One region of the Pseudarthrobacter sp. efr-133-R2A-89 genome, then DNA from elsewhere that is predicted to be linked to it. Evidence: riboswitches for the same ligand, from Rfam matches in the RefSeq annotation. Region 1 holds a riboswitch; the other holds the start of a gene.
What was found. Region 1 has a riboswitch for glycine ahead of gcvP (aminomethyl-transferring glycine dehydrogenase). Riboswitches for the same ligand answer to the same signal wherever they lie in the genome.
Positions count from the first base shown of each region.

Region 2: linked by a shared signal. The riboswitch ahead of cycA (D-serine/D-alanine/glycine transporter) and the one ahead of gcvP (aminomethyl-transferring glycine dehydrogenase) in region 1 are both predicted to bind glycine.

Region 1 covers NZ_JARVSE010000013.1:28,156-43,065, reverse strand. Annotated here, with positions in the region: gene QRM95_RS19435 (DUF3263 domain-containing protein) at 1-116, opposite strand, end outside; gene QRM95_RS19430 (uracil-DNA glycosylase) at 275-1,051, shown strand; gene QRM95_RS19425 (siderophore-interacting protein) at 1,061-1,900, shown strand; gene QRM95_RS19420 (threonine/serine exporter family protein) at 1,897-3,384, opposite strand; gene QRM95_RS19415 (peptidoglycan bridge formation glycyltransferase FemA/FemB family protein) at 3,419-4,735, opposite strand; gene QRM95_RS19410 (lipid II:glycine glycyltransferase FemX) at 4,866-5,999, opposite strand; gene QRM95_RS19405 (TspO/MBR family protein) at 6,121-6,663, shown strand; gene QRM95_RS19400 (L-serine ammonia-lyase) at 6,721-8,160, opposite strand; gene gcvT (glycine cleavage system aminomethyltransferase GcvT) at 8,232-9,380, opposite strand; gene gcvP (aminomethyl-transferring glycine dehydrogenase) at 9,453-12,311, opposite strand; glycine riboswitch at 12,499-12,595, opposite strand; gene QRM95_RS19385 (TetR/AcrR family transcriptional regulator) at 12,706-13,242, opposite strand; gene QRM95_RS19380 (MFS transporter) at 13,325-14,884, shown strand.
Region 2 covers NZ_JARVSE010000004.1:3,902-18,811, reverse strand. Annotated here, with positions in the region: gene QRM95_RS07725 (acyl-CoA dehydrogenase family protein) at 1-206, opposite strand, end outside; gene QRM95_RS07720 (O-methyltransferase) at 248-940, opposite strand; gene QRM95_RS07715 (thiamine-binding protein) at 1,000-1,323, opposite strand; gene QRM95_RS07710 (TetR/AcrR family transcriptional regulator) at 1,446-2,063, shown strand; gene QRM95_RS07705 (hypothetical protein) at 2,252-2,476, shown strand; gene QRM95_RS07700 (hypothetical protein) at 2,555-2,899, opposite strand; gene QRM95_RS07695 (hypothetical protein) at 2,984-3,241, opposite strand; gene QRM95_RS07690 (AzlD domain-containing protein) at 3,348-3,659, opposite strand; gene QRM95_RS07685 (AzlC family ABC transporter permease) at 3,656-4,444, opposite strand; gene QRM95_RS07680 (DoxX-related protein) at 4,441-4,965, opposite strand; gene QRM95_RS07675 (CoA transferase) at 5,086-6,423, opposite strand; gene QRM95_RS07670 (glycerophosphodiester phosphodiesterase) at 6,431-7,330, opposite strand; gene QRM95_RS07665 (DUF445 domain-containing protein) at 7,380-8,741, shown strand; gene QRM95_RS07660 (HNH endonuclease signature motif containing protein) at 8,907-10,538, shown strand; gene QRM95_RS07655 (LamB/YcsF family protein) at 10,712-11,461, opposite strand; gene QRM95_RS07650 (hypothetical protein) at 11,445-12,248, opposite strand; gene cycA (D-serine/D-alanine/glycine transporter) at 12,327-13,853, opposite strand; glycine riboswitch at 13,903-13,998, opposite strand; glycine riboswitch at 13,999-14,097, opposite strand; glycine riboswitch at 14,389-14,489, shown strand; gene gcvP (aminomethyl-transferring glycine dehydrogenase) at 14,648-14,910, shown strand, end outside.

The DNA.
Region 1 (14,910 bases):
AGCGCCAGCATCTGCTGTTCGCGCTCGGTGAGGGAGGAGTCACGGAGCAGAAAATCCGCCAGCAGGGAATTCCGTGGATCCTGCTCCGGCAGGTGTTCCCGGGCCGGTTCCGCCACGCCACACTCCTTCGCTGGTTACGGTAAATGTCTTACCCCCATGCTAGCGGGCGAATCACAGGAGTGTCATTCGGCCCGGCCGTCTCACAGGAGTGTCATTCGGCCCGGCCGTCGACGCACTTTCCCGGCCGGCAGGCGCCTGCTGCAAGAATGGACCGATGTTTGAATCGGATGCGTTGTTCGACCTGCAGCAGGACCCGGCGGACGGCACCAGCTTCAGCGACCTGGCCAGGCTGCCCCTGGCGGAGCTCATGGCGCCGGATTGGGCGGCGGCGCTGCAGGGCGTCGAAGCGAAGCTGCGGTCGGTGCTGGCCTTCCTTGCCGGCGAAGAGGCGGCCGGGCACCAGATCCTGCCGCCGCCGTCGAACGTCCTGCGCGCCTTCCGCCAGCCGCTCGCCGGCGTGAAAGTCCTCATCGTGGGGCAGGACCCGTACCCCACGCCGGGGCACGCCGTCGGCCTTTCCTTTTCCGTGGACGCGCGCACGCGCCCGCTCCCCCGCAGCCTTGCCAACATCTACCGAGAACTCGAATCCGACCTGGGCATTCCCCCGCGGGTCCACGGCGACCTGTCCGCCTGGGCGGATCAGGGAGTCCTGCTCCTGAACCGGGTGCTCACCGTCCGGGCTGGGTCCGCCGGCTCCCACCGGGGCAAGGGCTGGGAGGACATTACGACGGCGGCAGTCACGGCCGTGGCCGGACGCCGCGCCGCGGACGGGTCCGGGACGCCCTTGGTCGCCGTCTTGTGGGGCAAGGAGGCGGAGGGGGTAAGGCCCCTCCTGGCCGATGCGCCCGTCGTCGCCAGCGCGCATCCCAGTCCCTTGTCCGCCTCGCGCGGCTTCTTTGGTTCCCGCCCGTTCAGCCGTGTGAATGAGCTGCTGCGGGAACAGGGTGCGCCGGACGTAACCTGGGAGCTCCCGCCGGTGCCCCTGGCTTAGGCTTGCCTGATGAGCACTGTCCCCGCCGCCACCAGCGCTACGAAGAACAACCGCCCCCAGGTCAACCTGACGGTACTGCGTAAAGAGCAGTTGTCCCCGCACATGGTCCGAATCATCGCAGGTGGGGACGGATTCAGGGACTTCGTCAATAACGCCTTCGTGGACCGTTACGTAAAGATCGTGTTCCCGCAGCCCGGCGTGGACTACCCCTCCCCCTTGGATTTGTGGACGGTCCGGGAAACCATGCCGCGCGAGCAGTGGCCGTATACCCGCACCTACACGCTGCGCTGGGTGGATCCAGGGGCCAAGGAGCTCGCCATCGACTTCGTGGTCCATGGCGACGAAGGCCTGGCCGGTCCGTGGGCGGCTAACGCCCGGCCCGGCGAAACGCTCACGTTCACCGGCCCCGGCGGTGCGTACAACCCCAATCCCGAGGCTGACTGGTATCTGTTCGCCGGTGATGAGGCGGCGCTGCCGGCCATTGCCGCGTCCATCGAGGCGCTTCCTCCCACCGCGGTGGGGCTGGCCTTCCTGGAAGTCGGCGCCGAGGCCGACATCCAGCCATTGAACTCTCCGGCCGGGCTCGAGGTCCGGTGGCTGGTCCGCGGCGATGTCCCGGCAGGCTCCAGCACGGTGCTGGTGGATGCCGTGGCGGGAGCGGAGTGGCCGGCCGGCACGGTGGATGTCTTTGCCCACGGCGAGCGGGGCTACATGAAGTCCCTGCGCGAGGTCTTCTTCAAGCAGCGCGGCCTGGAGCGGCGCCAGGTGTCATTGTCCGGGTACTGGGCGCAGGGCCGCGTGGAGGACGTGTTCCAGGCAGAGAAAAAGTTGCCGGTAGGGAAAATCTAGCGCCGGCGGGCGCGGCGGCGCTCGTTGCTCGCCAGGCTCCGGGTCAACGGCCTGGCCAGCACATCGCCCAGGACGATCCCGCCGGCCGTTCCCAGCACGATGGCGCCGGCGCTGAGCATACCGCCTGCGCCGTTCAGGATTTCCGATTCCTCGACCGTGAGCACATACATGGACCGGAAAATGGTGAGCCCCGGCAGCAGGATCAGCGCCGCGGGCACAGCCACCACCAGCTGCGGCGCGCCCATCCGCAGTGCCACCACCCGCGCCAGGAGGCCGATGACAACGGCCGCCAGCGCCGGCGCGAAGCGGTCCCCGATCCCCAGCAGTCCGCCGCCCAGCAGCACCAGGTAGCCTGCAACGCCCACTCCCGCCGTTGGCAGCAGGAGCTGCCAGGTGGTTTGCTCAGTGATGCCGATGGCCATTACCGCGGCGGCCACGAACAGGACGAGGACCCACAAATCGTAGGCGGGCGGGAAGGTCTGCGTGACGTCGATCCGCTGCAACCCGGTCAGCTCCCCCACCACGAACGCCACGGCGATACCGGCCACGATCGCACCGAAGGTCAGCAGGGTTGACAGGAACCGGCCCGCGGCGGTGACCGGGAAGCCGTTGATGGCGTCCTGCACGGACGAGACCAGCCGTCCGGTGGGCAGCAGCAGCAGGATGCCGCCCACCACCACGATCGACGGTGATGCGGTGAGGCCGAACTGCCAGAGCAGCAAGGCAAGGATGGTGACGACGAACGAGCAGCTGGCCGTGGTGAAGAAGTCCGGGACCCGCCAGCGGCCCAGTTGCCGGGCCAGCAGGCTGATCCCGATGTTGGCGACGAACGCGATGGCCGAGGACACCACACCGCCGCCCAGCACACCGACGAACACGGCGGCGAAGACACCGAATGCAGCGGTGACCATCCAGCGCGGATACGGTTTGGGGCTGGTGATGGCCTCGTTGAGCCGGCGGATGGCTTCCTCGCGGCCCACGCCGCCGGCCACGATGTCCGTGACCAGCTGGTGGACCTTGGCCAGGCCCGCATAGTTGTTGGTCCAGGACCGCACCACCCGCAGCAGGGCGATGGGCGTCTGGTCCTTGGGGGCGTAATTGATGCCCACGGACTGGTTGGTGATGTCCACCTCGATGTTCTTCAGGCCCAGGGCGGCAGTGACGGCGATGATGCTGGTCTCCACCTCCAGGGCACCCGCCCCGTAGCGGAACATGGTCTCTGCCAGGTGGAGCGCGAAGTCCAGGGTCTTGCGGGCCGATGTGTCCACACCGCCCACCTGGATGGTGGGGTTGGCGTAGGGGCTGCCCGCCAGGCGGTCCACGATGCTCAAGGGGGCGGTGGGCGGGTTCTCGCCCTGCACCAGGCGTCGCAGCATCCTCCGGGCGGCTGCGTCCTGCCGCATCTGGGCAGGGGTCAGCGGCTCAGTCTTGGGCAAGCCGTCAGTCTTCGGCCTGGACCCTGGCCGTTCGTGCCGGTCAGTCATGCCCGGTTCCTCCCTCTGCGCGGTGTGTGGACGGTCAGGCTGCGCGCTTCAGCGGCAGCTTGCCAAGCAATGAGCGGGCCGCGGCGGCGGCTGATCTGGCCAGCCGGTTGGCGTGGAAGACCACGGGCCGTACGGGCATGGTGAAGTCGCCCACCAGCTGGACCACTTCGCCGCCGAATCCCTTCTTGAATTCGTAGCCGCCGTGCCCCTCCTCGTCCTGGCCGGAGATGCCGAACGTGCCGTAGAAGTTGTACCGCGGGTACTCCTTTTCCAGGGCGTGCAGCATCATGCCCCAGTACAGTGAGGTGGCCCCGTTGAAGTAGATGTAGTCCTGGACGGTGCCGCCGATCACGCACACCACCTCATCGCCGTAGCAGACGAAGTGGATGGCTGCCACGGTGGCGGTCCCCACCGAATCCGGGAACCGCTCGATGTCCTTGAGGCTCCGCTCGTAGCTGTCCACCAGGTCCTGGACCACTTTGAGCCGGTTGGCCTTCTTCTTGCTGCCCGTTTCTTCCACTTCACGCCGGAGCTCCGCGGCGGTGGCCGACTCCGCCGCCAGGCGCTCGGTGATGGATTTCCGGTACGCGGGGATGTCGATCTTGGCCATCATGAGCTTGGTGAATTCCGCCGAGGTGGTCCGGAGCAGGTGCTCATAATAGGCGCGCTCTCGGTAGGTGAATCCCTTTTCGTCCCCGGCCCGGCTCAAGGCCCCGTAGAAATCGTCCAGGGTTTCCAGCGTGGCTTGTTCCAGGAAGACACCGTTCTTTTCGGCCTTGCGGATGGCCTTACGGGTCCGGTAGCTGGTGCCCATGATGAGTTCTTCAGCGTCCTGGATTCCCACGAGGCTCTTGATGAACATCCAGTTCACGTTGACGAAGTTCATGTCCAGGCCCTGGTGCCGGAACCCGAGCCGTTCCAGGTCCGCCACGAGCGGGCGGTTGTCCTCGACGTCCGGGTGCTCGGCGCCATCGGCGTCCCGTGCGATGTACCTGATGTTCGGCGAGATCCGCAGTTCAGCGGCTTTGCGGCCGGCGGCGTGCTTGCGGAGGAGTTCGACGACGCCGCTCACCAGGTTGCGGTCCCCGTAGTCCATGAGGGGCCCCTTGGCGCATTCGCAGATGGTGTAGCCAAGCCTGGTGGTCGAGTAGTTGAGTTTGCCGGCGGCGACGAGTTCGCCGCTGCGCCGGACGCCGAAGAGTTCCACCTGCTGGCCCCGGGCGCGCTGGAAACGGGCAAAGTCGATGGACTGCAGGAAGCTGTTTTGCGGGTGCTTTTCGGCGAAGGCCTCAAACTCGGCGTCGCTGAGCGTGGCGTATTCAAGTCCGGTAGCGGCGGAAACAGGATTCAAGGGGTGACCTTCTTCGGGACTCTTCGCGGCCTGGTGGGCACGCGCTGGGCGGACGGTGTTCGGGGCGGGCTGCACGGGGCGTACGGTCCGGCCGTGGGCTGCGGTGGGTTGCGTCCCGCGGGGATGCCGGTCAGTAGAACTGCTGGCCGGTCCGGGCGGTCTCAATCCGGCGGAGCACCTTTTCGCCGCCACTGGTCCAGAGCTTGTGGCGCAGCGGGGACAGGACGTAGTCGTAGCAGCCCACAAAGTCGGTGACGGTCTTGGTGAAGCTGGTCTTGAACATGCCCATCCCGTACAGGTTGTGGGTTTTGTCCTTGATCCGGGCCGCCGGCGGGGTGCCGCAAAAGTCGTATTCGGTGCAGCCGAGTTCCTGCATGCGGCGGATGGCTTCCCACTGCACCAGGTGCGAGTCCCCGTACTGCTTGCGGTTTTGGGTGGATCCGCCGTCCTTGTAGGTTGCCTTGGCACCGTAGTTGATCACGAAAGCTCCGACGCTGGGCCTTCCATCCTCATAGACGAAGAAGAAGTTGCCCTGGCCACGGTTGCAGAATTCGTCCCAGAACTTGGCGTAGTAGTCGTAGCTGCGCAGGGGCATGGAGCCTTTGGCGTTGACGGTGTCTGCCATCAGGTCGTAAAGGGCGCGGTAGGTTTCCGGGCCCTGTTCCCGCCGTACCACCTGGCAGCCCTCGCGCTCGGCGCGCCGGACGGCGTTGCGGGCGCGCGAGGAGATCGCCTTGAACACGTCCTCGGGGCTGCCCGAGATGTCCAGCAGCGCGGTGGAGTCGTTGGACTGGATGTTAGGGGCCTTGACAAGGCCTGCCGCCTGGATGTCCTGCTGCGCCCCGGCGGTGTCGATGATGTCCGGTTCCACCTTGATGGTGAAGACGTTCAGTTTCCGGCTGCGGACAAAAGCCGCACAGGCTTCGAGGGCAGCCTTCAAGTCTGCGGCGGCCGCAACATCAGGGCCCTTGATGAGGTACCAAAGCCGTCCGAGGACGGGAAATGACTTTTCCAGGACCAGGTTGTAGCTGGAGCTTCCCGGGGCTTCCAGGACAAGGAAGCGGACTTTCCAGCCGGTCCCGTTCTTGACCGAGGCGTAGGCAGCGGACTGCAGCATGTTGCCGCCGTTGGGGTTGGCCGTGACGTGCTTGTCCCAGTTCTCAATTTCCTCGGCTGTGGCAAAACGTGCGGTGAATTCTCGCAAGGGGGCCGTGTCCAATCGGGTTTGTGCGCGGTTTCGGTGGGTCTGGATGCGTGCGGACATGCAGCATCAAGTCTAAAGCCTCAGCCACTGGAGCCCTTCTCCCGGCGCTGCCTGGCATGGCGCCGACCGTCCACGGGGCGGCGCCTTGACGGGGCTGCCCGGGGTCGGCAAGGGTTGGAGGATGAGGCCAGACCGGCACCAGAGCAGCACTTCCGCGGAGGGCGGGCGGCCCTATGGCGCCGGGATCCAAATGGCCGGGCTCGCCGCCTTCCTGGTGGCCTCCTTGCTGGTGGCGGCGTTGGGCGGACTGGCGTCGGCCAGCAACGTCAACGGCTGGTATGCGACGGCGGACAAGGCGCCCTGGTCCCCGCCCAACGGCGTGTTTGGCCCGGTCTGGGGAATCCTCTACACGGCGATGGCTGTTGCCGGCTGGCTGGTGTGGCGCAAGCGGACGGAACAGACCCGGAGCGCCCTCACCGCCTACGGGATCCAGTTGCTCCTCAACCTTGCCTGGACCCCTGCGTTCTTCGCCCTCTACCCTGCCCTTGGAACTCTTGCCCTGTGGCTTGGGTTTGGCATCATCCTGGCACTCATTTCCGCCGTTGCGGTCACGGTCCTCTTCTTTGGTCCCATCAGCCGGACCGCCGGGATACTCCTGCTGCCATACATTTCCTGGCTGGTGTTTGCCGCTTCCTTGAACTGGTGGGCCGCCGCCCACAACTAGGAAGCGCCGCCCACAACTAGGAAGGGCCGCCCGGGTTCCGGAAAGCGGCGGCTGTGGTCAGCATTCGACGACGTTGACGGCGAGGCCGCCCATGGCGGTTTCCTTGTATTTGTGGGACATGTCCTTGCCGGTTTCGCGCATGGTGATGATGACTTCATCCAGGGAGACCCGGTGGGTCCCGTCACCCCAGAGCGCCATCTTCGCGGCGTTGATCGCCTTCGCGGCCGCGATCGCGTTCCGTTCGATGCAGGGCACCTGCACCAGCCCGCCGATCGGATCGCAGGTCAGGCCCAGGTTGTGTTCCATCGCGATTTCAGCGGCGTTCTCCACCTGCGCCGGGGTCCCGCCCATGACCTCGGCCAGGCCCGCGGCGGCCATCGAGGACGCGGAACCCACCTCGCCCTGGCAGCCGACCTCGGCCCCGGAGATCGAGGCCTGTTCCTTGTACAGCACCCCCACGGCGGCGGCGGCGAGCAGGAATTTGACCACGACGTCGTCGCGGTCAGCGCCGGTGGCTTTGTCCATGCCGGGAGCGAAATGCAGGGCGTAGAACAACACGGCAGGGATGATCCCGGCCGCCCCGTTCGTCGGGGCGGTGACCACGCGGCCACCGGATGCGTTCTCCTCGTTCACGGCCAGCGCCACCAAGTTAACCCATTCCTGCCAATACCGGGGATCGAACGGGCCCGCGTCCCACGCGGCGTCCTGGTCCGTGTCCTGCCCGTCGGCGCATTCCTTCTTCAACCGCTCAAACCAGTCAGGGGCGCGGCGGCGGACCTTCAAGCCGCCCGGCAACACGCCCTCACGCTTCAACGAGGCCGCAACGCAGGCTTCCATCACGGACCAGATGTGCAGCAACCCGGCCCGGATCTCCTCCTCGCCGCGGGAGGCTTTTTCGTTCACCAGCATCACGTCGGCGATTCCCAACCCGGTCACTGCGCAATGCTCCAACAGTTCCGCCGCGGTCCGGAACGGCAGCGGAAGCTCCTTCTTGGACTCCTCCAGTTCTTGCCGGGCCGCGTCTTCCTCACCCTCCCGGACGATGAACCCGCCACCGACCGAGAAGAACGTCGCGGCATGCACCACCGCACCGGCAGCATCGGTGACGGTGAACGTCATCCCGTTCGTGTGCCGGGGCAATACCGTCAGGGGCCGCAGCACCATGTCCTTCACCCCATACGGCAGCGGCACGGCGCCGGCGAGGTGCAAGGTCCCCGTCCCGGCAATCGCGGCCAGCCGCTCCTCCACCTCCGACGGGAGGATCAACTCCGGGTGAAACCCCTCCAAGCCCAGCAGGATCGCGGTCATCGTCCCGTGCCCATGGCCCGTGGCCGCCAACGAGCCATACAAATCCACCCGCAACGACGCCACGTGAGCCAGCACACCCGAGGCCTTGAGTTCCTCCGCAAAAACGGCGGCAGCCCGCATCGGCCCCACAGTATGAGACGACGAAGGCCCGATCCCAATCGAAAACAGATCAAAAACGCCAACAGCCATGCGATTGGTTCCTAACTAAAACGGGTGGTGGGGGCGGGGTTTCGACAAGCAAAACCACCGGCTGTCCGGCGCTATTTTTGGCGCTTGTAGAACGGGAGGCCGACGACTTCGAAGGGTTCGGCCTTACCGCGAAGGTCGACTTCGAGGGAGGTTCCCGGCGCCGAATGCTCGACGTCGACGTAGGCCATGGCGATCGGGTAGCCCAGGGTGGGCGAAGGCTGGCCGGAGGTGACTTCACCGACGGTGGCGCCGTTTTTCAGGACCGGGTAGTGCGCGCGGCCGGCGCGGCGTCCCTGGCCCCTGAGCCCCACGAGGCGGCGGCCGGAGGTGCTGCCTGCACCGGCTTCCTTGATGGCTGCCAGCGCGGCCTTCCCGACGAAGTCGCCTTCCTTGGACAGCGCGACGACGGCGCCCAGGCCGGCGGCGAACGGGTCGCCTTCCAGCGAGAGTTCGTTGCCGTAGAGCGGCATTCCCGCTTCGAGGCGGAGGGAGTCGCGGGAGGCGAGCCCTGCGGGGGTGAGCTGGCCCTCGTCGGCTATGGCGATCAGCGCCTGCCAGAGGCCCGGGGCGTCCGCGTTGTCCACGAAGATCTCGAAGCCGTCCTCGCCGGTGTACCCGGTCCGGGCCAACAGCAGGTCCAGGCCCGCACCGCCCACCAGGAAGGGGACCTCGACGGCGGCGTAGTACTTCAGCTCTGTCACCAGGGAATGCCGGGCTGCCGGAAGCAGCCGCAGCAGGATCGATTCTGCTGCCGGGCCTTGGACGGCGATCAGTGACGTGCGGGCTGAGGCGTCCTCCACCTTCACGTCGAACCGTGCGGCACGTTCCTGCAATGCTGCTGCGACGGTGTCTGCGTTTCCTGCGTTGGGGACTACCAGGAAGACGTCGGTGCCGTCCGCTGCTGCCGGCCGGCGGTAGGTGATGAGGTCGTCGATGATGCCGCCGTCTTCGTTGCAGATCAGCGAGTACTTGGCCTTGCCCACGGCGACCGCGGACAGTTTGCCGGCCAGGGCGTAGTCCAGGAAGGCGGCGGCGTCGGGGCCGGTCACCCAGACTTCTCCCATGTGGGAGAGGTCGAACAGCCCGGCGGCCTTGCGGACGGCGTGGTGCTCGGCCAGTTCGGAGCTGTACTTGAGCGGCATCTGCCAGCCGCCGAAGTCCGTGAACGAGGCGCCCAGCTTTTTGTGCTCGTCGTAGAGCGCGGTGTACTTCTCAGTCATTGAAAGTCCTTTGGGAGCGGTGGTTGAGCCGGCCGAAAACCCGGTGCCGGCCGGCTCAACCACGGGAGTGGTCTAGTTCTCGAACTCGGACAGCGGCGGGCAGGAGCAGATGAGGTTGCGGTCGCCGGCGGCGCCGTCGATGCGGCCGACGGGCGGGAAGTATTTGTCCTGCTTGTGGTGGGCCGGGAAGGCTGCTTGCTCGCGCGGGTAGGCGCGGTCCCAGTCAGAGGAGACGACGGCGGCGGCCGTGTGGGGTGCGTGGCGCAGGGGTGAGTCGGTGACGGCGAAGTCGCCGTTGGCCACTTGGTCGATTTCCTGTCGGATGGTGATCATGGCTTCGATGAAGCGGTCGATCTCGGCGAGGTCCTCGGACTCGGTGGGTTCCACCATGAGGGTGCCCGCGACGGGGAAGGACAGGGTGGGGGCGTGGAACCCGAAGTCGATCAGCCGTTTGGCCACGTCCTCGGCCGTGACCCCGGTCTTCGCGGTGAGTTCGCGCAGGTCCAGGATGCACTCGTGCGCCACCAGCCCGCCCTCACCGGTGTAGAGGACCGGGAAGTACTCGTTCAGGCGGGACGCGACATAGTTCGCGGCCAGCAGCGCGGACTTGGTGGCCTCGGTCAGGCCCTGCCCGCCCATCAGCTTCACGTACGCCCACGAGATCGGCAGCACCCCGGCCGAACCGAACCGGGACGCCGAAATCGCCACCCCGTGGCCCTCTTCGTGGGCGGCCTTGTTCGCGTCCCCGGGCATGAACGGGGCCAGGTGGGCTTTCGCGGCAACGGGCCCGACGCCGGGTCCCCCGCCGCCGTGCGGGATGCAGAAGGTCTTGTGCAGGTTCAGGTGCGAGACGTCGCCGCCGAACCGGCCCGGCTGGGCCAGGCCCACCAGGGCGTTCAGGTTGGCCCCGTCAATGTAGACCTGGCCGCCCGCGGCGTGGACGGCGTCGCAGACTTCCCGGACATCCCCGTCGAACACGCCGTGGGTGGAGGGGTAGGTGATCATGATGGCCGACAGGACATCCTTGTTCGCCTCGATCTTGGCCGTCAGGTCGTCGTGGTCGATCGTGCCGTCCGGGGCGGTGGCCACGACGACGACCTTCATGCCGGCGAGGACGGCGGAGGCGGCGTTGGTGCCGTGCGCCGAGGCCGGGATCAGGCAGACGGTGCGCTGCTGCTCGCCGCGGGAGTGGTGGTAGCCGCGGATCGCCAGCAGGCCGGCGAGTTCGCCCTGGGAGCCGGCGTTGGGCTGGATGGACACCTGGTCATACCCGGTGATCTCGGCCAGGTCAGCCTCCAGCCCGGTGATCAGTTCGCGCCAGCCCTCGGTCTGGGAGTCCGGGGCGAACGGGTGGATCGAGGCGAACTCCGGCCAGGAAATCGCTTCCATCTCAGCCGTCGCGTTCAACTTCATGGTGCACGAACCCAACGGGATCATGGTCCGGTCCAGGGCCAGGTCACGGTCAGAGAGCCTGCGGATGTAACGCAGCAGCTGGGTTTCAGACCGGTGCGTGTTGAACACCGGATGCTGCAGATAGGCCGAGGAACGCTCGACGGCGGCCTCAAGACCGAAGCCCTGGCCCTCGCCGTGGACCTCGGCAACCGGGGCGCCGAAGACGTCGGCAACCTGGGCGACGATGGCCGGCGTCGTGGTTTCGTCGAGGGAGATGCCTACGGTGTCGGCGTCGATGCGCCGCAGGTTGATGCCGCGGGCCTCTGCGTCGGAGATCACAGCTGACGCGCGGCCGGCAACGCGCACCGTCAGGGTGTCGAAGAAGGAGGTGTGCAGGACGTCCAGGCCGGCGGCCTTGAGCGCCGCGGCGAGGGTACGGGCGTGGCCATGCGCCGTTTCCGCGATCGCCTTCAACCCCTCCGGGCCGTGGTACACGGCATACATGGACGCAACGATGGCCAGCAGCGCCTGGGCCGTGCAGATGTTGGACGTGGCCTTCTCGCGGCGGATGTGCTGCTCGCGGGTCTGCAAAGCCAGACGGTAGGCGGGAACACCGGCGTCGTCCTTTGACACCCCAACCAGGCGGCCGGGCAGGGAACGTTCCAGGCCCTTGCGGACAGCCATGTAGGCAGCGTGCGGGCCGCCGAAGAACAACGGCACGCCAAAACGCTGGGCCGAGCCGACGGCGATGTCCGCGCCCTGCTCGCCCGGAGGGGTGATCAGGGTCAGCGCCAGCAAATCGGCGGCCACCGTCACCAGCGCGCCCCGGTCCTTGGCGGCGGCGATCACGGCGGACTGGTCCCACACGCGGCCGGAGGCGCCGGGCTGCTGCAGCACGACGCCATTGATGTCGCCGTCGGGCAGGCCTTGGGAGAGGTCGGCGACCTCCACCTCGAAGCCGAGCGCCTCGGCGCGGCCCTTGACAATGGCGATGGTCTGCGGGAGCACGTCGATGTCCAGGACGGTCTTGCCGTCCTTGGCCGCCGCGGACTTGTTGGCGCGGCGCATCAACAGCACGGCCTCGGCAACGGCGGTGGCTTCATCGAGGAGGGAGGCGTTGGCGATGGGCAGTCCCACCAGGTCCTGGACCATGGTCTGGAAGTTCAGCAGCGCCTCGAGCCGGCCCTGCGAGATTTCGGGCTGGTACGGGGTGTAGGCGGTGTACCAGGCCGGGGATTCAAGGATGTTGCGGCGGATCACCGGCGGCGTCACGGTGTCGTAGTAGCCCTGCCCGATCATCTGCACGGCAGTCTTGTTCCGGCCGGCGATCCTGCGCAGCTCAGCCAGGACCTCCACCTCGCTGAGGGCGTCCCGCAGGCGGAGGGCGGTTTCCTGGCGGATGACCTTGGGGACGGCGGTGTCAACCAGGGAGTCGACAGTGTCGTAGCCAACGGCTTTGAGCATGGTGTCGACGTCGGCCTGGCGGCTCGCGCCGATATGGCGGTCTACGAAGGTGGTGGAGGCTGGGCTAACCGGCACGAAGGAACTCCATTTACTCAGGCGGCGCAGGGTACGCCACAGCGATTCGGGTTCCTCCCCGCTCTGTATTGGACCTGAGAGTTTCCGCGGTGCCTGCCTGGCAGGACCCGCTTGCACCGTCGGTGAGCACACCGGTTCCTGACCCTGATGGGGGCCATGGGAACCGCCTGCTGCTTTCCAGAGGCGCCTCGCCGCGGCGGTACGGGGGCCTGCGAGATTCCTGGGGAGGATTTGCTCCTACGGCGCCTGCCTGTACACCGGCAGAACTCTCCCGCCGCAGATCAAAGGCTATTCACTTGTTAAACCAGCCATGTGCTGGATCATGCGGGCCGGTGACAGCCCTCACAACATTCCATTGTCCTATGCCGCAACCCTTCCCGGCAAATGGCGAAGGCTACCTGCGGAGCCGCTCCAGGGCCGCCAGGAGTTCCTCCACGTCAGCGGCCGCTCCCCCTTGCGGTGCCGGGCCCACGGACAGCATGGCGTTGAAATACAGCCCGTCCCCCATGTACAGGACCGCTTTGGCCAGTCCAGGCCCTACGTCGGCCGCGATCTCATCCAGCCACCGCTGCTGGATGGCTGCGAATCGGCGTCGCGTTTCCTGGTGCGCCACCTCCGCCAGCCTGGTGGCGGCGACGATGGCCCGGTCCAGCGGAGTGTCCGCCCAGACGGAGGAACGGATGAAGTAGGCGGCCGCCCCCTCGGCGGCCCCGGCCATGGCGTCGGCGTCCTCCTTGGCCAGCCCGTCCAAACGGTCCAGGAGCACTTCGATGAGCGCTTCCTTGTTGGGGAAGTGGTAGAGCAGCCCACCTTTGGACACCCCCGCCTTCTTGGCCACCGCGTCCAAGGTTGCTGCCCGCTCCCCCACCTCAATCAGGAGGGTTTCGAAGGCATCAAGGACCGCGTCACGGGCTACAGGCTTTCGGGGCATGCTTCCCATCATGCCCTCCCCCGGCGGCAAAACGGGAAATCGCGGATTTCAAACTATACCGTCTGGACGGTATAGTTATTTCATGACGACTTCCCCTTCGACCCTGGTGCCCGCACGCACCGGCGGAGCGGCCGCGCGCTCCCCGCGGCGCGACTGGCTCGCGCTGGGGCTGCTGATGTTCCCAGTGCTGCTCGTCGCCGTGGACAACACCGCCCTGACATTCGCCCTTCCCGCCATCACCCGCGCCCTGGAACCCTCCGGCGTCCACCTGCTGTGGATTATCGACGCCTATCCGCTGGTGCTGGCCGGACTCCTGGTATCGATGGGAAGCCTTGGCGACAGGATCGGGCGGCGCCGGTTGCTCATTATCGGCAGCACGGGCTTTGCCGGGTTATCCGCCGCGACGGCTTTTGCGCCCACCGCGGAGTGGCTGATCGCCGGACGGGCCGCATTGGGGTTCTTTGGGGCCATGCTGATGCCCTCCACGTTGTCGCTGATCCGCAACATCTTCCCGGAGCCCAACCGCCGGCGAATGGCCGTCGCCATCTGGGCTGCCGGGTTCTCCGGAGGCGCAGCCCTGGGCCCAATCTTCGGCGGCTGGCTGGTGGAGCATTTCTGGTGGGGCGCCGTGTTCCTGGTGGCGGTACCCCTGATGCTTCCCCTGCTGGCACTGGGGAGAACCTTGATCCCGGAATCCAAGGACCCATCGCCGGGCAGGGTGGACGTCCCCAGCATCCTGCTTTCCATGCTGGTGATGGTTCCCATGGTCTACGGCATCAAGGATGTTGCCACCGAAGGTCCGGGCCCGGCAGGCCTTGGCAGCATGGCGTTCGGCGCGGCGATGGGCGTGGTGTTCGTGCGGCGCCAGCAACGCCTGGAACACCCCCTGCTGGACATGTCGCTGTTCCGGAACCGGGTGTTCAGCATGGCCATCAGCGCCAACATCCTGGCCCTGTTTTCCTTCAATGGCTTCATCCTGTTCCTTGCCCAGCACCTCCAGCTCCTTGAGGGCCTGAGCCCGTCAGCCGCGGGGGTGGCGATGATTCCCGCGCTGGCAGCCACGGTGGTGGCCGGCCTGGTGGTGGTGCCGCTGGTCCGCAAGGTCCGTCCGGGATACGTGGTGGCAGCCGGATTGGCGTTCAGTGCCACTGGCTACACCTTGGTGGCGTTCGGAAACCACGACGGCGGACCCGCACTGCTGCTGGCAGCGCTCCTGGTCCTGGCGCTGGGCGTGGGGACGGCGGAAACCATTTCGAATGACCTCATCCTGGGCTCCGCGCCCCCGGAAAAGTCAGGCGCCGCCGCGGCCATCTCCGAAACAGGATACGAGGTGGGCTCACTGCTGGGGACGGCGGTCCTGGGCTCCATCCTGACGGCCTCCTACCAGCACAACCTGCGCCTCCCGGCAGGATTGGATGGCATGCTCCCGGGCACCGCGCTGCACAACGCCGGGGAAACGCTGGCGGGCGCCATGGAAGCGGCCGCCGTCCTGCCCGGCCCGCTGGCGGACGCGGTCCGGGACGCTGCGGCGGCGGCGTTCGATTCCGGCGTGCACATCACTGCGGCAATCGGGCTGGTACTGATGGCGACGGCGGCAGTTCTCGCCGCCGTCGTGCTGCGGAAAGTGCCCAAGGCCACCTGACCGCCCGGGACCGCAAAGGGCGCCCG
Region 2 (14,910 bases), on a different contig from region 1:
GACGCCAAGAGCTCCCACAAGAGCGGCGTCCGGCCTGCACCGGGACGGGGCCAGGTTTCGCCCGCTTCCACGGCCAGGGCCAGCAGGGCAGTGACGTCGCCTGCAGCGTCCGGAACTTCGCGGAGGATTGAGCTCCACGGGGAGCTGCCGGCGGCAGTGGAGTCAAGGAGGACAGGAGTGGTTTCCGCTGGCAAACGTTCCTCCATCGTCGCTGTAGGCGTCCGGCCCCCGGACGCATCTACACAGCTTACTTACTATTTGGCGGGAGGATGCGGGCCAGGGCGAATCCGTCCCAGCCTTTGGTGCCCACGGTCTGGATCACGGTGGCGTCCAGGCGCGGGTGGTTGCCCAGGAGCGTGAGGGCGTCAATGATTCCGGGCGCATTGACCGGATCCATGCCCGGGTCCAGGACTGCCCCCTCCCAGATGGTGTTGTCCAGCACCACGGTTGCACCCGGCTTGCCCAGCCTGACGGCCCACTCAAGGTAGTGGCTGTTGTTCTGCTTGTCGGCGTCAATGAAGATGAAGTCGAACGGTTCCCGGTCTTCTTCCTCGAGGGCTGCAAGGGTGTCGAGCGCCGGCCCGAGCCGGATCTCCACTTTCTCCCCCAGGCCGGCGGCGTCAATGTTCGCCCACGCCACTTCGGCGTGCTGGGGCAGGTATTCGCACGTGACCAGCGTGCCACTGGGCGGAAGGCCCCGGCCCAGCCAGATGGTGCTGTAGCCGGCCAGCGTCCCGATTTCCAGGATGCGGCGGGCCCCTGACACCTGGACCAGCAGCTTCAGCAGCTTCCCCGCGTTCGGTGCCACCTCGATGGCGGGCATCCCGGCGTCCGCCGCCGCCCGGATGGCCTGCTGGAGGGCCGCGTCCGGATGCACCACGGTTCGGGACAGGAACTCTTCGGTGGCTATCCACTCCGGCCGGGGCTTGTGCTCGAACATGGGCACAGTTTGGCACGGGGCGCCGTGGGGGTCCAGATGCGTCCGACCCTCCCGCCGGCTCAGGATTCCTGGGCCAGCGCGCCTTCCAGTCGGTCCACTTTCGCTGTAAGTTCGCCCGAGTAACCGGGCCGGATATCAGCCTTGATCACCAGCGACACCCGGCTGCCGTAACGTCCCACGGCCTCGGTGGCACGCCTGACGACGTCGAACACCTCGTCCCATTCGCCCTCGATGGTGGTGAACATCGAATCCGTCCGGTTGGGCAGCCCCGATTCCCGGACGATCTTTACCGCGGCGGCAACGGCGTCGTGCACTGATGCGTCGTCGGGCCTGGCGCCGTCGCTGGGAACACCTGAGGGAGCCACGGAAAATGCAAGCAACATGCCCCCAGTGTCCCACGCGGATCCTGCGCGCCGCAGGCCGGACCACCGGCAGCCGCCGTCACATAAGCGCCTACCCTGCGGTAACCATGCCGGCCGGAGCCTCCGTTGCTAACCTTTTGGCCATGAGCCTCGCAGTCGCCCGAAAGCCCCTCCGTGCGGACGCAGCGCGGAACGTGGACAAGATCATCACGGCGGCGCGCCAGTGTTTCCGGGAATTCGGCCCCGAAGTGCCGCTCCAAACCATCGCAACAACTGCCGGGGTGGGCCCGGCGACCCTGTTCCGGAACTTCGCGGACAAGGAAGAACTGGTCCTCGCTGCCCTCAACCGGCAACTCCGCCTTACCGTGGACCCCGTCATGGACGGCGCCCTTGCCGATATCGATGCCACAGCCGGACTGCTGCGCGTACTTGAAGCACTGATGGCGGCCGCCAGCGCCGACGCCAACCTGCTGTGCGCCGTCGCCGGGCGGCGGGAACTCCTCACCGGGATCACCGGATCGCTCATGGAGTCCATCAGCGTGCTGCTGGTCCGAGGACAAGGACAGGGCACACTGCGTGCCGACATTTCCATGACCGACATGTTCCGGCTGTTGGCCATGCTGATCGGCGTGGTGGACACCATGGAGCCCGGCTCCGACGCGTGGCGGCGGCCCTTGGCGCTGGTGGAGGATGCCATCCGCGCGGACCGTCCGGCGCGCCCGCTTCCCGCGCACGTGCCTGTCCCGGCCCCCACGGCCTGAACCGGCTCCGGCCCACTGGCCATCCACCGCGGGTCCGCCGTGCGGGCTCCACTTCGGTGCGGGGTCATTGTGGGGCCTTGTCCAGTGCCATAGAATCTGGAGAGGTTAAGCAGCCAGCCACGGAATTTCAGCTGGAGGCGACCCATGAGCAATTTTGCGCCCTTCCGCCGCGCAATGGCAGCACTGTAATGAACAGTTCACACCTTGTCCGCTATCTCACGGATCCGCGCGGTCCCGAGGAAGTCCTCCCGGCCCTGGAGCCCGCGGAACTCGCGGACCTGCTGGATGCCCTCTACCAGAACCTTGACACTCCCGAGCCTGAGTTCGGCGCCGAGGCGTGGTACGAGATGGCCGTCGAGGAAAGCTGCCGCAGGGCCGCGTCGCCCGATGGGGCCAGCCAAAGACTGGCTTAGCCAGGGAGTTCCCGCCCGGGGCTCATTCCGGACAGCACGGAATGACACCCTGCCCCTGCTCGACGCCGGGCACGGCAGTCAGGATTCTTCCGGGGCCTTTTCTTCGGCTTCGCCTTTGCCCTCGGGCCGGGCCGGCTCGGCGTGGTGGGCATGCGGGTGGTGTTCGTGGAACTCGTTGGGAACGTGTTCTTTCGCTTCCATCAGGTGCTGCTGCAGCTTTTCTTCCGCATCCCGGCGCCGCCTGGCGGTGTCCCGCAATTCCCGGGTTCCTTCCGAGCCGCGGGGATCGAGATAGGCGGATCGCTGCTTCGCAGGCTGCTCCGCTGCCGAACTCCCGGCGGAGTAATCGTCCGGCCTGTTCTTCCCGGCGTCCTCGGTGCCCTGGCCGTCTTCCGGCCCGGCGGGCCGTGACTGTTCGTCCATTTCGATTCCTCCTTTGGTGGCAGCGCCCATGAGGGCCGCCTCTGTTCCAGTGCACCATACGCGGCACCCGGAATACTGGGGGCGTTAGGCCCTGCCGCCCTCAGCACGCTTGCGGACCTCCCGGCGCACCAGGTCTTGCAGGGCAGGAACGGACGACGACGGGTCCAGGTCGAGTGCCGCCTGGAGCCGCTGCGACAGAATCTCCAAGTCCTCCGGCGGCACGTCCGACAGGCCTGCAAAGCGCTTGAAGAAACGCTTGGCGGGAAGCCCCGCCCGGCGTCGAGCACTTTTGTGCCGGGGACCGCCCGCCAAGTCCCTTGCCAACTGCAGCTTGTTTTCCATGGGTGCCGTCCATCGCGAATGCCGTGGCCAGCTGCATAAGCCGATTTCATAGTACAACCGGCAAACCGCGCAGGGCGTGATCTATATCACTCCGTGGTGGTAGTGGTCAGTTCCAGCCCAGCAACCTCAGCAGCGCCGCAGTTCCTGCCCCGGCAATGACCACCACCAGGAAAGGCGCCCGGAACGCCAGGGCCACCGCAGCCGCAGCCAGCGCACCCAGCCGCGCGTCAGCGGCCAGCGCCTGCCCGGACGCCGCGGCGTTGACCACGGTCAACGAGGCGAGCAGCCCGATGGTCATGGTGCCGGCAATACGCGAGGCACGCGGGTCCGCCAGCAGTTTGGCAGGAACGAAATACCCCACGAGTTTCCACGCGTAGGCAAGGACGCACGCGATCAGCAGCCAGATCCACAGGCTCATGGGGCGGCCGCCGGGCCTGTGGTGTCGCCGCGCTCCGCACCCGCATTCGGTGCACTCCCGCGCGCATGGCGGCCGGCGGGGTGCCCGTATGGCTCGATGTCCGGTTCCAGTCCTTCGTCACGCCGGCCGTGGCTCAGCCATCCCGCCAGCGCCGCCACCACAGCTGCCACCAGGATAGGGACCCCTGGCGGCACGAACGGCACCGCAATCACGGTGGCCACGGCGCAGGCCACCGCAATCGCAACGGGCTCCCGGCCTTTGAGCCGCGGCCAGAGCAGTCCGAGGAACGCTGCCACGGCGGCGCCATCGAGTCCCCACTGTTTGGGATCGCCCAGTCCGCTCCCGGCCAGCGCACCGACGAGCGTGAAGACGTTCCACAGCACATAAATGCCAATCCCGGCGGTCCAGAATCCGCGGCGCTGCTCGGCCGGATCCGTCCGCCCGGTGCTGGTGGCGGTGGACTCGTCGATGGTCAGCTGCGCCCCCACGTACTTGCGCCAGCCGCTGGGCCTCAGCAGCGCGTTCAACTGCATGCCGTAGATGCCGTTGCGCATGCCCAACAAGGTGGCGGCGCTCATGGCCGCGATACCCGAGCCTCCTCCGGCCACAACACCGATGAACGCGAACTGCGAGCCGCCGCTGAACAGGAGCAGGCTCAGCGCCATGGTCTGCCACAGGTTGAGGCCGGACGTGACTGACAACGCCCCGAAGGAGATTCCATACAGGCCGGTGGCGATGCTGATGGAGATTCCCACCTTCACCGCCGGCGAGCCCGTCAGTTTCACGGCCGGCGTCCCGGCGGGCACCCTGGCGAAGCCGGTTTTCGCAGGCTCCAGGCCCACAGGATCAGTGGCGCCTGCAGCGGGAGCCGCAGGGAGTGGATCTTCCGGCGGCGGCGCGAACCCTCCGGACCGTACGCCCGCACCAGGGCGTCGACGTGCCCTGCCAGGAATGCGGTGAACATCCCGGTGAGGGCGGTGGCAGTCAGCGTCCGGGTGGGCGGGAGGAGGATGCCGACGGCGGCAGCCAGTTCCAGCAGCCCGCTCACCGCGATCCATTCGTCCCGGGAAAGGAGCGCCAGCGGGTGCTGGGGCACCCTGGGCAGGCCGGGTTGCGGGTCCACTCGGCAGAGGTATTCCGGAACAACGTCACGGAAGAAACCAGGGTCCCGGAAATGCTTGCCGGCGCTGGCCAGCAGGAGGGCACCCATGGCCGCGGCGGACAAGCCTTGGAGTGGAAGGCCGTGCAACGGCAGGACGTGCAAGGGCAGGCCCTGGACAGCGGGGCCGGACCGGGGAAAAGACATGGAACCACTCAACCACAGCGGGAGCGGGCGCTCGAAACCCGGCCGGGCCCCGGCAGCGGCGGTGCCCGGCCGGGCAGAAAGAGGTGGCGGGGCGGAAAGAGGCGGCGCTGCCCGTTTCCGTCAGGCCCAGGTGAGCGTGGCGGTGCCGTAGGCCGGGGGCGGAGACAGATAGTCCAGGGGCCGCCCGCCGGAAATCAGCGGCGGCCCAACGTAGCGGAGCACGCCGTAGGGGCTGTCCATGGTGCGGTACTCCGGTGCTGCCAGCTCCCCTCGGCCTGCCTCGGTGTCCGGCAACGCAAACAGCTCCTCCGCCGTCCGGGCCAGTGACAGGTGCGCGGCGGCGCCCGCCCCCGCCTGCCTGCGGCTGTCCAGCAGGTGGATCACTGCCGCCGCCACGCCGTACCCTGTGGCGTGGTCCAGCGCCTGGACCGGAAGGGCACCCGGGCGCCACCCGTCGTCGTCGTTCTTCCCGTACGCGTGGGCAATCCCGCAGGCGGCCTGGACAATGCTGTCGAAGCCGCGCAGGCCGCTCCAGGGCCCGGTCGTGCCCCAGCTGTTGAGGGTAACCACCACCAGGTCCGGGTGTGCCGCCAGCAGTTCACGGGGGTTGAGCCCAAAACGGTCCAGGGCGGCGTGCCGGTAGCCGGTAACCACTACATCCGCACCGGCCAGGAGCTGCCACAGGCTGTGCTGGTTCGCCGGGAGGCCAAGATCGGCTTCCGCGCTGCGCTTGCCGAACGCCGTGTCCACGAACTGGTCCGCGATCTCAGGGAAAGCCGGCGGGTCGAGCCGGAGGACATCCGCTCCGAGCGCGGCCAGCAAGCGGGTGGCGACGGGCCCTGCGATGACCCGGGTCAGGTCCAGGACGCGGACGCCATCCAGGGGCGGGCCCACAATGTGCCCGCGACCCGGCGTTGTTGCCGCGAAGTCACCCAGGCCCAGGCCCAGGCCCGCCGTCCGCCCATCGGCAAACTCCACCGCGGCCCAGGGTCCCTTGCCGGCGGCCCGGCCCATCTCCGTCGCCAGCCATTCGCTGCGGGTCCTGACGGCCGCCGCGATCCCGCCGTTGCCTTGGATGGCAGCTTCGGCCTGCAGGGACGGCATGCCGCGGAGTGCCTGCTCCACGGCATCGGCGGAGGACGCCCCCAGCGCCTGCAGCAGCCGCTGCTCATGGTGCGGGTAGTTGGCGTGCAGCCGGATCCAGCCGTCCGCGGTGCGCCGGAAGCCGGAAAGCGGCGCGAAGCCCTGCGGCTGGCGCCCGTCGATCCGCAAGTGTCCGAAGGAGTCGAAGGCTGCCGCCGTCATGGCAGCGGTGGTGCTGAACCGGCCCGCGTCACCCGTGTACCGGTTCAGCGCGTCCGCCGCTGCCCCCACCGAGTGCAGGGCCAGGCCCTCCACGTCCAGCGGACCGGCCCACCACCTGCGCGGGAAGGATCCGTCGACGCCGCCCTCCGCCACGGCCGTCCTACTTCGCCTGCGGTGACGCCACGCGGAGCTGGCCCAGGACCCGGGCCGGCACATTGGTGGTGATCTCCTGGATGCCCAGGTCCTGGCACAGGTCAACATCCTCGGGAGCATCGACCGTCCAGACCCTGAAGCGCCGGCCGGAGTCCAGCCAGCGGCGGACGGTGTCCCGGCGTTCGCGGACGTAGTCGATGCCCGGACCCGCCATGCCCACCAGGCAGTCGTCCAGGATTTGTTCGCCCTCGAGTTGGGTGGCCTTCATCAGGTTGGCGATCGCTCCGCCGGTAATGGGACCCACGCCCAGTCCGCCGCGTATCTCGTGGACGGTGAGATCGTCCACGAGCTGGCAAATGTACCGGGGCGGGACGGATTCCAGGAGGTGGCGGACGGAATCGGAGCTGAAACTCATGAAGGTCACGGCCACGTTGTCCAGCGTGGAGCTTTCCGGATCCCAGCCTTCGCTGCGGAGCACTTCCAGTACCCGGTCCTCCAGCTTGAGCTGGTAAGGGCTTGGATGCTTGAGCTCGATGGCCAGGCCCACGGGCCGCCCCGCGCCGCGAAGGATGTCCAGGAGCTCCGGAAGGGTCAGGAACTGCTCGGAACGGGCGCCGTAGGCCTCGGGAATCCGCGCCCCCTTCCAGGACGAAAAGTCCAGCTGCCGCAGTTCGTGCAGGGTCCGGTCCGCCACCGGCCCCGTGCCGTCAGAGGTCCGGTCCAGGTTGGCGTCGTGGAGCAGTACCACGTGCTGGTCCCGGGTCAGGTGGACATCGCACTCCACCCCGTCGGCCCCGTCAGCCAGGGCCTGCAGGTAGGCGGCGCGGGTATGTTCAGCGTAGGTGCCGCTGGAGCCCCGGTGGGCGTAGACCAACGGCCGTTGCGGCACAGACTCGTCAGTTGTCATGCTCACACGGTAGCGGACCGGCTTCCGCCTTCGGGGCTAGGCTTGGCACATGCAGGTGAACTCTGAGGCAACTACCGGGCACGCCGCGCAGGATGCACCAGCGGAGGCGACGCGGCAGGTGCCTCAGGGCACCCGGGTGGCGGGCGCCGTCGTCGACCGTGATCCCGGGGCCGGTGACGCCGAAAAAGCGGCAGCGCTGCGGAAGATGAAGCTGCTGGCGCTGAGCCTGCTCATTGCCATGGCCGTGATTTTCGTCTTCGCGTTTGCCCTCCAGAAGGACTACCCGTGGCTGCAGTACGTGCGCGCGGCGGCCGAGGGCGGCATGGTGGGCGCACTCGCCGACTGGTTCGCCGTCACGGCCCTGTTCAAGTACCCCATGGGCATCAAGATTCCGCACACCGCGATCATTCCCCGCCGGAAAGACCAGATCGGCGCCTCCCTGGGCGAGTTCGTCGAGACGAATTTCCTGTCCGAACAGGTGGTCCAGGACAAGCTGGCCAGCGTCAACATCGCCGGCCGTGCCGGCCAGTGGCTGGCCGCGCCGGGCGGTGCGGAGCGGGTGGCCAAGGAAGGCGCCGCCGTGATCCGCGGCGCCTTCAAGGTTTTGAATGACGACGACGTCCAGGCCGTCATCGAGGGCATGGTGCGAAAGCATCTGCTCACCCCGCCGTGGGGACCTCCCCTGGGCAGGCTCGCCGAGCGGATCTTCCATGACGGGCACCACCACACACTGGTGGACCTGATGGTGGACCGCGCCGCGGACTGGGTGGACGACAACCACGAGACGGTCAGCCGCCTGGTGTCCGACCGCTCCCCCACCTGGGTGCCGCAGTTCGTGGACGGGCTGGTGGGCGACAAGGTGTATGTCGAGATCCTGAAGTTCGTCCGGGCCGTCCAGGCCGACCCCAACCACCAGGTGCGGCAGTCGATCGACAAGTACCTGAACGACCTCGCGCAGGACCTTCAGCACGACCCGGCCATGATCGCCCGAGCCGAGGACATCAAGGCCCAGGTCCTGGGTGATCCCGAGGTGCGCGAACTCGCGTCCCGGACGTGGGGCACCGTCAAGAATGCCCTCCTCGGTGCCGTGGACGATCCCGACAGCGAACTCACCATCAAGTTCAAGGCAGCCGTGCGGGACTTCGGGACCAGGCTGGTGGGCGACCCCGAACTGGCGGGGAAGGTCAACGCCTGGATCGGGGACGCCGCGGCCTACCTGGTGAAGACCTACCGCTCGGACATCGCCGGCGTCATCACGGACACGGTGGCCCGTTGGGATGCCGAGGAGACCTCGCAGAAGATCGAACTGCAGGTGGGCAAGGACCTGCAGTTCATCCGCATCAACGGCACGGTGGTGGGGTCCTTGGCGGGGCTGGCGATCTTCACGGTGGCGCAACTCATCTTCGGGTAATTTTCCGCCGCCGCAGGTCCCGGGCGGCATTGGCGCGTACGACGGCGGCACGGGGCTGGCACGTTCACGGCACCTTGATTGCTCCAGACGTTGGGGCACCGGCAGCTGCCAGGGAAGGACTGGGCGGCAGACCTTAATGTCAGTGCCTCGTTGGATGATTTGTTTATGGGAATCGGTTCTGATTTGGCGGTGGTGATGGAGGGTGTTTCTGCCTCTGTTGCTGCGCTCAGCGGGCTGGTTCTGGCGGACGGTTACCTGACTTCTGACCTTCATGCCGGCGCGGATGTTGATGTGTTGCAGCGGCGGTATGGGCTGTATCTGGAACGGCTGGAGCTTGTGGCCAGGTTGGAAGCGCAGCTGGCGGCGGTGAAAGCCCAAGACGTGGCGGATGCCATTGACATCCAGCATGCTCTGCTTCCGCCGGACGCGCCGGTGGAGGAGCGCACCTACGCGGAGATGTCCGCGGTGGAGGAGATCGCCGGGATCCTCACCATCAGCTCCCCCGCCGCCGGGGCGCTGGTGGAGCAGTCCCGGCGGGTCTGTTCACTGCCACCGGTGTTCGAAACCCTGTCTGCGGGTGGGGTGTCGTGGCAGCACGCCCGGATCGTCGCCGACGAAACCGAAGGACTCACCCCCGACTCTGCCGCCGGCCTGGTGGCGCATTTCTTCGACCCCGACGCGCCCCACCCGGCCCGGGGCGCCGCGCCCGGTGAGCTTGTCCCGTCCCGGTTCCGGGCGAAGGTCCGGGCCTGGCGGGAACGCCACCACCCTGAGTCCTTGGAGAAACGGCATGTGAAGGGGGTGGCGGACCGGCGGATGGATTACGCCCCGGACCGCGACGGGATGGCCTGGCTCTCGCTCTACCTTCCCGGGGACACCGCGTGCGCGATCTGGAACCGGAGCACCGCTACCGCCCGCCGCCTCCAACGCCCCGATGAGCCCCGCACCCTCACTCAGCTCCGCGCCGACGTCGCCGCGTCCCTCCTCCTTGGCGCTGGGCTGCAGCCCACCACCTCCTCCGCGGCCGCGGACGCTGACACCGAACCCGCCGCCGCGGCTGAGGGTGCCGGTAATGACGCAGGTCCGGGATGTGCTTCCACTGACATTGGCAAGGTCCCCGCACCCCGGGCCGATGTCCTGGTCACGGTCCCGGTGTTCTCGCTGCTCGGCCTCACCGAGGAACCCGCGCTGCTGGACGGATTCGGGCCGATCCCGGCATCCATGGCACGGAGGCTCGTCGCCGGCGGGGCGGAAACGTTCTACCGGGTCCTGGTCGACCCGCGCGACGGGGCACCCCTGGAAATCGGCCGCACCCGCTACCGGCTCCCCGAAACCATCAAACAATGGATCCGGCTGCGGGACCGCACATGCACCTTCCCCGGCTGCACCAACCACACCCCCGACAACGACACCGACCACCTCACCCCCTGGCACCACGGCGGCACCACCGACGCCCGGAACCTGGCCCAACTCTGCCCCCGACACCACCGCCTCAAACACGCCCGGCCCTGGACCCCCGACCCGGCCACACGGAATGAACCACCCGGCTGGACCTCACCCACCGGCCGCCACTACCAACCCGAACACCCAGACCCCCAACCAACCCACTGGCCACCAGGAACTCTGCCGGCGCGAATTCATGCCATGCCCGTCCAATTCCAGGGTGAACCGGCAGGCATTGAAGACATCCCGCCATGGGAACCAGACGACGCCAACCTCATAGACCTCAACGACCTGTCACCGGAAGACCCTCTGTGGGCAGAGTTCTTCGAAACGCCGTTCGCCCTGTCGGAGTGACGCCGGTCAGCTGAAGTGACACTGGGGCGACCCCGGTTCAGCGGATGCGACGCTGGGGGGACCTCTGTTCGGTCAGAGTGACGCCGGTCAGCTGAAGCGGCACTGGTGCCGCTTCAGGTCAGCTGCGGTGCCGCTGGCGCAGCAGAGCCGTCATGCCCTACGGCTGCAGGCTCCTAGGCGAATGACTCCAGCCCGACGCCTGCTGCCTCAAGTCCTGCCCTGATCCGGACCGCCATCTCCACGGCTTCAGGTGTCCCACCGTGAATGCACAGGGAGTCCGGCCGGACCGCAATGACAGTTCCGTCCGCGGCCGCCACTTCGCCTCGCGTGGCCAGGCGGACGGCCCGTTCCACAACCGCATCGACGTCGTACAGGACGGCATTGTCCTCGGAGAGCGGCACCAGGCTGCCATCGGCGCGGTAGGCACGGTCGGCGAAGGCCTCGACGAACACCGGGTGCCCCGCTTCCTTGGCCTGCTTCAGTAGCTCCGAGCCGGGGAGGCCCAGAAGGGGCAGGCCGGGATCGTAGGCGTTGATGGCCGCCACCACGGCGGAGGCCTGCTCGGCGTCGCGGACAGTGGTGTCGTACAGCGCTCCATGCGCCTTCACGTAGTCAACGGAGGCACCCACCGCATGCGCTACGCCGTCGAGCGCCCCCAGCTGGTACAGCACGTCACCGAAGAGCTCATCAAAACTCATGTCCAGCGAGCGGCGGCCGTAGCCTGCCAGATCGCGGTAGCCGAGGTGGGCCCCGACGGTGACATCCAGTTCGTAGGCGGCCCTGCAGCTGTCCAACATGGTGATGGGGTCACCGGCATGAAGGCCGCACGCCACGTTTACGCTGGTGGCCAGCTGGTACATGGCCGGATCGCCTCCTGCGGTCCAGGAGCCGAATGATTGCCCTACGTCAGCGTTGAGATCCAAGTGTGTTGCCTTCCAGCGTCAGGTTGTCCGGCGCGGCAGCGGCGGTCAGCTCGCCGGGAATGGTGTCCGGCATCGGCCCAAAAGCCTCGCGGGCGTTCCTGGCCACTGCGCGGCCCATCATGAGGTTACCGGCTCCACCCACAACAGCGCCTATCCCGAAGGGCAGGGCGCGGCCAAACAATGCCGTGCCCTGCCGCTTCAGGAGGTTCTTCAGGAAGGCCGATTGGATCCGCTTGCGGACGCTCCCGAATCCCGGCACCACCATCGACTTGGACAGGACGCTCCCCCAGGCATTGCCGGCGCTGTTGCCGGCTGCCTGTCCGCTGAGGGTCCCCAGCAGTGCGGTGCCCTCTTCGCCGAGCATGATGGCCATGACCATGGTGCCGGCTTTCTCCGGGTTGGTCAGCCTGATGCCGTGCAGTTCAGCCAGCGAGGTTGCATAAAGGGCTGTGGCTTCGAGGAAGCCAACGGTGGCGGCCGCGGAAAGTCCCAGCGACGCTACGGTTCCAACGCCGGGGACGACGGCGGTGGCACCCACCAGGGCGCCTCCTCCGGCCACAGCCCGGAGGTAGTCGCGTTCTGCGATGTCCGCCAACTGCGCGGCCGTGGCCCGCGGATGCTTTTTCTGGAGCCTCCGGATGTAGCCCACCACCAAAGGCCGCTGAATCTGCACGGCCTTCAGGAGCATGTTGTGGACGCCGGGCTTGGGCTTGCCCTGGGCGTCAAACAACGCGTTATGGGCGGTTTCCTGTGCGATACGAAGTGCGGGGTTGCTGCGCCGGGCCATGGTCACCTTCATTCAAATCGACCTGCAGCGCGTGGCTGCCGTGTCATCCCATCCTAAGTGGATAAACACTAAGCATGCTTACACTTTTTGGCCCGGCTCTTCAGCGTCCGCGCGTTCGCCGCTGCGACCGGCGGCCTCGTCGGCCCGAAGCTCCGCCCGGAAGACCTCGAAGCGGGCCAGGTGCGCGGGACGGCGCCGGAGAATGGCCCACGCCACGCCAAGGATGACGAACCAGATGGGGGTCACCAGCAGGGCAGCGAGCGTATCGGGCTGGGTGGTCAGGGCCCAGAGGACAAAGGCGAAGAACGCGTACACCACCCACACGGCGGGGATGCCACCGGGCATCTTGAACTTCGAGGCCGCATGCAGGTGCGGGCGGCGGCGGCGGAAGGAGATGTAGCTGGCGAGGATGATCGACCAGACGAAGACGAAGCAGACCGCAGACACGGTGGTCACCATTTCAAAAGCCATACCCACATCCTGGCCGGCATACATGAGGACGACGCCGGACAGCAGCAGGACGCACGACAGGAACAGCGCGTTGCTGGGCACCTTCCGCGAGGAGAGCCGGCTGAAGATACCGGGCGCGTCGCCTTCCTGGGCCAGGCCGAAGACCATGCGGGACGTGGAGTAGATGCCGGAGTTCGCGGAGGACATCGCCGAAGTGAGGACCACCAGGTTGACCACTGTGGCCGCGGCGCCGAGACCGGCCAAGGAAAACATCCCGATGAAGGGGCTGTGGCCGGCGGCGAACTGGGTCCACGGGGTGACGGCCATCAGGATGACCAGCGCACCGACATAGAAGAGCAGAACGCGGACGGGGATGGCGTTGATGGCCCTGGGCAGCGTGCGCTCGGGATTCTTGGCCTCGGCGGCGGTGGTGCCCACCAGTTCGATGCCCACGAAGGCGAATACTGCAATCTGGAATCCGGCCACAAAGCCCATGAACTCATTCGGGAAGAACCCGCCGTGGCTCCACAGGTTCGTGAAGCTTGCGGTGCCCGCGTCGCTCTGGAAACCGGTGAAGATCATGAAGAGCCCCACAATGATCAGGGCCGCTATGGCGACGATCTTGATGAGGGCGAACCAGAACTCGGTCTCGCCGAAGGCCTTGACCGTTGCGAGGTTCAGCAGCAGCAGGATGCCCACCGTGGCCAGGCCCGGGATCCAAAGCGGCAGCGCCGGCCAAAGTTCCTTTGAGTACCCTGCGATGGCGACGACGTCCGCGATTCCGGTGATCACCCAGCAGAACCAGTATGTCCACCCGGTGAAGAAGCCTGCCCACGGACCCAGGAGGTCGGCGGCGAAATCACTGAAGGACTTGTAGTTCAGGTTGCTCAGCAGCAGCTCGCCCATGGCCCGCATGACGAAGAAAAGCATGAAGCCGATGATCATGTACACGAAGATCACGGAGGGTCCGGCGGCGGAGATGGTCTTCCCGGAACCCATGAACAGGCCTGTGCCGATCGCGCCACCAATGGCGATGAGCTGGATATGCCGGTTGGTGAGTTGCCGTTCCAGGTGGGGAGGCTCGCTGCGGGCTGCCGTGGCGGCGCCCTGGCCGCGGGCTGGTTCGCTGTTGGACGTGGGGGGATGAATCGCCATGAGGAACTCCATCGATAAAGCGGCTTTTGGGGGCCGCAAAGATTTGGTTCCTCCCCGCTCTGTAGTGGACCTGAGAGTTTCCGCAGCCAAAGCCGCTTGCACCGTCGGTGAGCCAAGGTCATGCCTGGCTGCTTTCCAGAGTTGCCTGTCCGCGGCGGTACGTGGGCCTGAGAGTTTCCTGGGGAGGGTTTGCTCCTACGGCGCCTGCTGGGTGTACCCGGCAGGACTCTCCCGCCGCAGGTCGAAGGCGTATTCAGTTGGAGGTCGGCGGCTTTTTGGGCCGCCGCCGGGCATGCAACGGGACGGGCGCCGACTGGTGGGCTGCTCCGGATACGCTGAGCCAGCCACCGGCGGCGCCAATCCCGGGTTCAGTGTGGTGTCCGTCACGATCGAATGTCAAACCCCTCACGACACAAGCGGGGAACGGAGGAGTCACGCGCCCACTCACGCTCCTCACCTAAACCAGCCGATTTGCCACGGACGGGTTCATCCCGGTACCTTGTGAGCCGAATCACCCACATTTGAATAAGCCTTTCGAGCTGTGACGGGAGAGTCCTCCCGGCGAAACACCGGGCAGGCGCCGTAGGAGCAAATCCTCCCCAGGAATCTCTCAGGCCCACGTACCGTCACGGCGAGGCGACTCTGGAAAGCAATCGGGCTTCTGCCTGGTTCACCGACGGTGCAAGCGGCCCCTGCCACCAGCAGGCAACGCGGAATCTCTCAGGTCCAATACAGAGCGGGGAGGAACCCATCCCACGCCGTGCCAACCTGGCCGGCCAGACCTGGAGTTCCTCATGACGATTCAGTCGCTTCCAACATCCTTCGTGGACCGCCATATCGGCGCGCGCCGCCAGGCCGACGTCGATACCATGCTCAAGGCCGTGGGCTACGACAGCGTGGACGGCCTGGTTGACGTTGCCGTCCCCGCGTCCATCCGGCAGGAAACTGCGCTCAAGCTGACCGACGCCCTCAGCGAGGTGGAGGTCCTGGCCGAGCTGCGCAGGATCGCCGGCCGGAACAAGACCGCCGTCCAGATGATCGGGCAGGGCTACTACGA